Regions from separate parts of the Mycobacterium sp. SMC-14 genome, predicted to be linked through region 1. Evidence: riboswitches for the same ligand, from Rfam matches in the RefSeq annotation. Region 1 holds a riboswitch; each other region holds the start of a gene.
The links. Region 1 has a riboswitch for magnesium ahead of ACKY0W_RS21780 (PE family protein). Riboswitches for the same ligand answer to the same signal wherever they lie in the genome.
Positions count from the first base shown of each region.

Region 2: linked by a shared signal. The riboswitch ahead of ACKY0W_RS10245 (PPE family protein) and the one ahead of ACKY0W_RS21780 (PE family protein) in region 1 are both predicted to bind magnesium.
Region 3: linked by a shared signal. The riboswitch ahead of ACKY0W_RS02150 (Rv1535 family protein) and the one ahead of ACKY0W_RS21780 (PE family protein) in region 1 are both predicted to bind magnesium.

Region 1 is NZ_CP176429.1:4,692,417-4,694,675, reverse strand. Features, by position in the region: gene ACKY0W_RS21785 (PPE family protein) at 1-559, opposite strand, end outside; gene ACKY0W_RS21780 (PE family protein) at 574-873, opposite strand; M-box (ykoK) riboswitch at 1,163-1,335, opposite strand; gene ACKY0W_RS21775 (acyl-CoA thioesterase) at 1,804-2,259, shown strand, end outside.
Region 2 is NZ_CP176429.1:2,200,071-2,202,329, forward strand. Features, by position in the region: gene ACKY0W_RS10240 (PPE family protein) at 1-320, shown strand, start outside; M-box (ykoK) riboswitch at 446-631, shown strand; gene ACKY0W_RS10245 (PPE family protein) at 1,069-2,259, shown strand, end outside.
Region 3 is NZ_CP176429.1:449,928-452,186, forward strand. Features, by position in the region: gene ACKY0W_RS02145 (DoxX family protein) at 37-462, shown strand; M-box (ykoK) riboswitch at 668-836, shown strand; gene ACKY0W_RS02150 (Rv1535 family protein) at 1,066-1,266, shown strand; gene ACKY0W_RS02155 (hypothetical protein) at 1,291-1,566, opposite strand; gene ACKY0W_RS02160 (HAD-IC family P-type ATPase) at 1,563-2,259, opposite strand, start outside.

The DNA.
Region 1 (2,259 bases):
CTACACCACCGGCGGCCGGCCCACCTTCGTCCTGATGGGTGGTTTCGGGAGCATCGGCGAAGGGGATCAATTGCGTGGCAGTGGCCGAAGCCGCGGCGTAGCCGTACATCGCCACGGCGTCTTGCGCCCACATCTGGCCGTAGCGAGCTTCAGCGGCGGCAATGGCGGCGGTGTTCTGCCCCAGAGCGTTGGTCTTGACCAATGACGCCAACAGCACACGGTTGGTCTCGATCGCCGCCGGTGGCACCGTCATGGCGTGGGCACAGGCGTACGCTTCGGCCGCCGCGTAAGCCTGCGCCGCGGTCTGCTCCGCTTGCTCGGCGGTCAGGCTCAGCCACAGAAAGTAGGGCTCCGCCGCCGCCGCCATCGCCGATGCGGATGGCCCCGACCACCCTTGACTGGACAAGTTCGCCACCAACCATTCGAAAGATGTTGCAGCCGAACGTAGTTCCGCGGCCAGCAGGTTCCAGGATGCCGCGGCGGCCAGCATAGGTCCTGATCCTGCTCCCGCATACATGCGCGCCGAATTGATCTCTGGTGGCACCGATCCGTAGTCCATTGTCCCAAACCCTTTCAGTAGACCGAGATGACGTTCGCAGCGTCGGTCGCTGCGTATGACTGCGCGCTGCGCTGCAGTGTCTTCACAAACATCTCGTGCACTACCGCGGCGCGCTTGCTGATCACTTGGTACATCTGTGCGTGCCGTGCGAACTGAGCTGCGGTGAGCGCAGAGACCTCGTCGGCGGCGGCCGGAATAACGCCGGTGGTCGGTGCTGCGGCAGCGGCGCTCTGCGCGGCCACCGTCTCTCCGACACCGCGCAGATCAGCCGCTGTCGCGATCAGTTCTTCGGGAAGTGCGGACACAAAAGACATAGGGGACTCTCCTTCGAGAGGACATGACGAATTACACTGCTACACCTGAGCATTCGCGCGCCAAAGGAGCGCGGGTCCACGATGCGGACAGCGCTGATGCGGTGCGGGCGAACCGATTCAGAAGGTGAAAGCGGCGCCGGGGCAGGATTCGAACGAAATGGTCGTCGATCTCGGATAGGGACTATCGCTCGGACTCAATGTCGCTCTCACCTCCTCACGGCCAGGGCACACGGGGATGCCGTTGTGGCGGGCACAGCGGGACAAACCGAACCAGCGCAGAGTCGGCCGGACGGCACCCCTCTCGACAGAGTTTTGGCACTGCACGGCGTATCCAGTCATAAGCCGAAAGCCACTTGGGCTCAACCCTTAATCCGGGAAGAGCTGTCCTGACCCTGGGCGTCTCTCGACGTTTGAGGTCAGTGGCCTGTATCCGTACAGACGCCTCACCTAGCGAGGTGCGTTCGCGGCCATGGTGGCACCAATGTTGGTCAGAGTCAACTCGAATGAACAGCCCAGCGACCCAAAATGTGTTGCCCCAAATCAACATTGTGCATTGGAATCAGTTGTGCGCTCGGCATATTCGCGGTACCGAAAAGTTTGCCCGTCGGAGGAAAGCCAGCCCTAGTAAGAACTTCGTGGCGACGGTGTTAGCGAACTATAAGAAATACCAACGCTTCCCGTTGGCCACGCGCCGATCGGATGGCAGATCCTGGTCGTAGGACGCCGATTCGATGAATCAGAACGGTGAGGCCTCGGCGATCTTCGGAGTGTCTGTGGTCGATCTCTGCGCAGCTGGTCGCTCGAGCGGCGTGAGGGCCATGCCCTTGACCTGAGTCACCGGCCTTTACTTAAATGGGCTAGCAGTCACATCACCGGCTACCCGAGTCGGCAGTCCGCCGCGGACGGGCCACAGCGGGTGAGGAGGAACTTGTGCAGACGTCGGCGTCCGAGGTCTCCGCCCACTCCGATTACAGTGGTCCGCTGCTCGGCTCTGGCAGCCCACTGGAACGAGCCACGCTCGATGCGTTGGACAGGCTGCAGCAGGTGCTGACCCTGCAACCTTCTGGCGCCGACCGTTTCCTGGCGGACAACGAGGCCGGCCGGTTCGGCCGGATCTTCGGCGGCCAACTCATCGCCCAGGCGATGGCAGCAGCTGCGGCGACGGTCCCCGAGCTCACGGCCCATTCGATCCATGCATCGTTTCTGCGGCCCGGCGACTCAGCGGTACCTCTGGAGATCGCCGTCGACCGCACTCGTGATGGGCGCACCATGTCCGCACGGCAGGTCACCGTGCAGCAGGGTGGCCGCACCCTCATGGTGGCGACGGTGTCCTTCGACACCAGCCCCGACAGCACGGACGCCGCCTCCGCGCCCCTGCCGGGAGCC
Region 2 (2,259 bases), 2.3 Mb from region 1:
CGCCGGCCGCTGCGGCCGCCGCGACCGGGGTCCCCACCGGCGTGTTCGCCGATATGACGCTGGCGAGCCTGGCGGGCAGGGCGCTCACCGGCGCAGCCCCGCGCGGCGGGCCCGCCGCGGCTATGAACGGACATGCACAGAGCCGACTGGAACGCCTGGTCACCGAACTGGCCGGCACCACTGAGGTGCAGCATTGGCACGTCGATCCCAACCGCCTCGACAGCCTGCTCGAGGAACTCGCCGAGCAGCCCGGCGTGCACGCCGTTCACGTCAACCCGGACGGTCAAAGCGGTGCCGGAACGGATCGGCAGCCGGGCTGACTCCGGTGCGACTTCTCTCCGAGGGCAAGCTCTTTCGAATCCGGAGCGGAGCGGTGGACGGCGGCTGGCAGGCGACCCGCCGCGTCCGATTGACCCTGTCACCGCACTGGTGCACTATGGTTAAGCAAGCACCTCGTTAGGTGAGGCGTCTGCACGGATATAGGCCACTGACCCCGAACGTCGAAAGACGCCCCGGGTCAGGACAGCTCCTCCCGGATTAAGGGTTGAGCCCAAGTGGCTTCCGGGTTTGCACATTTGCGCAGGCCAGGACACGCCGTGCAGTGCCGAAGCTCTGACGAGAGGGGTGCGGATCTCGGTTGTCGCCGGGTAACTTCACCTCGTCGTGCATAAGTGCAGGCACCCGCGCGTGCCCAGACCGAGAGGAGGTGAGAGCGACATTGAGTCCGAGTGATAGTTCCTATCCGAGATCGATGTTCGTCTCCTTCGATCTCGGTACTGCTTTCACCATCTGATTCGCACCGGCGCTGAACTCGTCGACTGGCGTACCTTTCCGAAGCGGAAGGCGCCAGGCTTCGGCATGCCCTGAAATTGCTTGGTAGCTCGATCTTTTCGTCGAGCAGGTGAGCGGTTCGGCATGACTGGCTCCGGCATGTCGCTATGACCGCTGTCCCGATTTCTCCGGCCGTCTGGATTACGGCTGCAACGCATATCGGGCATCGAGCGTGCCTGCACAACTCACCCAAAGACCAGCAATTCACGGCGAAAACCATCAAAAGGGAGCAATACCATGGACTTCGGAGCATTCCCGCCGGAAATCAACTCAGCGCGTATCTACACCGGGCCCGGTTCGGGGCCGATGATGGTCGCCGCCGGCGCCTGGGACAAGATGGCCGCCGAGCTCAGCTCGGCCGAGGCCGCCTACCAGGGCGTCATCAACGGACTTGTCAGCGAAGGCTGGATGGGGCCGGCGTCCAACGCGATGGCCGCCGCGGCCGCACCGTATGCCGTATGGATGGGCGCCACCGCAGCCAAGGTGGAGCAGGCGGCCATGCAGGCCAAGGCGGCGGCCGCGGCATTCGACGCGGCATATGCGATGACGGTTGCACCGCCGCTGATCGTCGCCAACCGGTCCCAGCTCGCGGCACTGGTGGCCACCAACTTCCTCGGCCAGAACGCCGCGGCGATTGCGGCCACCGAGGCGCAGTACGGCCAGATGTGGGCGCAGGACGCCGCCGCGATGTACGGCTACGCGGCGTCGTCGGCGGCAGCCACCAAGGTCACGCCGTTCACCTCTCCGCGTGAGGTCGCCGATCCTTCGGCGCAGGGCGCGCAGCAGGGCGCGGTCAGCCAGGCCGCCGGTACGGCCGCCACGTCGAATGCGCAATCCGCAGCATCCCAGGCGCTTGCGAACACGCCGAACACACTGCAGAGTCTGGCGTCGCCGCTGCAGGGAGCTGCTGAGGCCGGTGGAGGCGCAGTCGAACCGCCGATCAGCACGGGTGACCTGACGAACGGAATAACCAACCTGATGAGCAGCTCGTTCAGCCCGATGGGCGCAGCTGCGATTTCCAGCTTCGCTGCCGACATGGCGGTGGTGCGTGGTGCTGCCATCGCCGCCGGTGACCCGCTGGGCTTGGGTGCCATCGACCCGTTCACGCCCATGCTCGGCGGGCTGGGCGCTGGATTGGGCAACGGAATGCACGGGTTGGGTGGTCTGGGCACCGCCTCAGCGAGCATGGGCCACGCCGCTTCAGTCGGTGCACTGTCGGTTCCGCAGACGTGGGCTGCGGCCGTACCGGCTACCGCAGCTCCGGGTACCTCGGTCGCGGCCACCGGCTGGACGGTCGCCGCGCACGCACCGGAGGCCGGCGCCGCCGGTATGCCCGGCGTGCCGCTGGCGGGCGCGGGACAGGGCCGCAATTACGGTTTCGCCGCCCCGCGATACGGCTTCAAGCCCACGGTCATGGCTCGGCCGGTA
Region 3 (2,259 bases), 580 kb from region 1:
TTGACTGCGCAACTACAAAGTTTGAGAGGGGTCCTCGTGGACATCGTGATACTGATCGGCCGAATCCTGTTCGGCGCCGTATTCGTCGGCGGAGCGCTGGGGCACTTCACCCAGACCGCCGCGATAGCGGCCTTTACCGAGAGCAAGGGCATCAAGCCCGGCAAACTCGCGGTGCTGGGCTCGGGCGCCTGGATGCTTACCGGCGCGGCCTTGGTGATCGTGGGCGCTTGGGCGGATCTCGGCGCGCTGATGCTGGCGGTCTTCCTGCTGCCGACGGCGTTCCTCATGCATCCGTTCTGGAACGAGCGGGACCCGGAGGTCAAGGCCGGCGAGCAGACCCACTTCAACAAGGATGTGTCGCTGGCCGGCGCCGCGCTGGCATTGTTCGGCTTCTTCGTCACCGCCGGTGCCAGCACCGGACTGCAGCTGACCGGACCGTTGTTCGCCTCGCTGGCCGGCTGACTCGAACCGCCGCGAAGCCCCGCGGCCCGGTTCTGCGCATTGGTTGCAGAACCGGGCCGTCGCGGTCTCATTCTGGTACCAAAGTGACTGGTGTGACACCTCGTGCGCAGGGGGTCTAGGGGCATCGCTGCACGTCAGAGACCCTCGACACACCCGAACGGGGTGGAGTTGACCCCGCACCCTCGGTGGTGCACTATGGACCCTGCAAGCACCTCGTTAGGTGAGGCGTCTGCACGGACATAGGCCACTGACCCCGAACGTCGAAAGACGCCCCGGGTCAGGACAGCTCCTCCCGGCTTAAGGGTTGAGCCCAAGTGGCTTCCTGAATAGGGACACGCCGTGCAGTGTCGAAGCTCTGACGAGAGGGGTGCGGTCTTCCGACAGTCGTCGGAGCTGCCCTCCTAAGCATGCGGTGAATCCGGCGCGCATCTGCGCGCCCGCGACCGAGAGGGGGTGAGGGACGAATGAGTTCCGGTGATAGTCCGAGCCGATATCTGACATCTGTTCCGTCCCCATCCGAACGGTCGCATACCGCCTCCAGCTGAGCCACGATCCCGGCCTCCAGCTGAGCGCGTAGCACCGTTACGCGACTAGGAGGCCATCATGGTTGCAATCGCCTACACCGACATCACGGCTCCGGCTCCCGCCCCGCGTGCGATCAGCACGGCGAAGAAGCTGGACCACCGTCCTGCCGCCCCTACCTCGGACCCGCTGGTCGACATGACCACGCGGCTGCTCAGTGGTCCGCTGCACCAGATGTACGCACTCCTGTGGCGCGTCGGAGTGCTGACCGTCAACAACTAAAGGCCAACCGAGGCTGGACCTCGGTTAGACCTCTTCCAGGGCCTCGCCGAGTTGTTCGAGCACTTCACTGCGGTGGTTGCTGGCCAGAATGTGGCCGGCAGCCACCGCGACGGCCACCGGCCAGTCGATGATCTCGAACGCGGCCAGCAGTGCCAGTCCGCCGTAGTAGGCCAATTGCTCGGGCCGCGGCACCGTCACCTTGCCGAACAGCGGCAATTCAACGGCGAATCCCTCCGCCTCGCGGATGTGGGCTACTGCCTCGCGCTGGGATGCGCTGCGCCGCGGTTTGTCCGCCATCATGAACCTCCTGGTGGCGATGGATCGCCGGATGATCGAGCCGCGACCGTTCCGCGACGAGAGTCAGTGTCCCCATTGTGCACAAGCCGCAGCCGCGGCGCTCCTTGACCGTTGGATGATTCCTGCGGGCGGTCCGGTTGCCGCGGCCCGGGAACGATGAACTCCTTCGGCTTCACCGTGTCGTCCTGCGACCCCGACAGCAGCCGAGGCACCACGGCCGCGCCGAGGGTGGCCACCGTCGCCGTGCCCAGTGCCTGAGCCCAGCCCAGCGGTCCGATCGGGGTGCAACCCAGCAGCTGGCTGATACCCGGGATGGTGATCAACGTCCCCATCACGCCGAGCGAGCCGACAGCGGTCGCCACGACCAGCGGGTCGTGCGAGTCCAGCAGCGTCTGGCCCAGCTGCGTGGCGACCAGCGACACCAGCGCTACGGTCGAGGCCCGTTGCTGGCGACCGGTGACCGAGGCCAGCCCCCACGCTCCCACCGCGGCCGACGCCGTCGTCACGCCACGCACGGCCACCGTTCGCCACAACGCACGCTCGTCGGGACCGTGCCCGCCTGCGGCGGCCGACTCGTTGAGCGAACTGACCGCCAGCGCGGTGGCCGGCAGTGCGTCGGTCAGCATGTTGACCAGCAGTAGCTGGCGGGCGTTCAGCGGCGATCGGCCAGTCAATGCACTACCGATGATCGCGAAC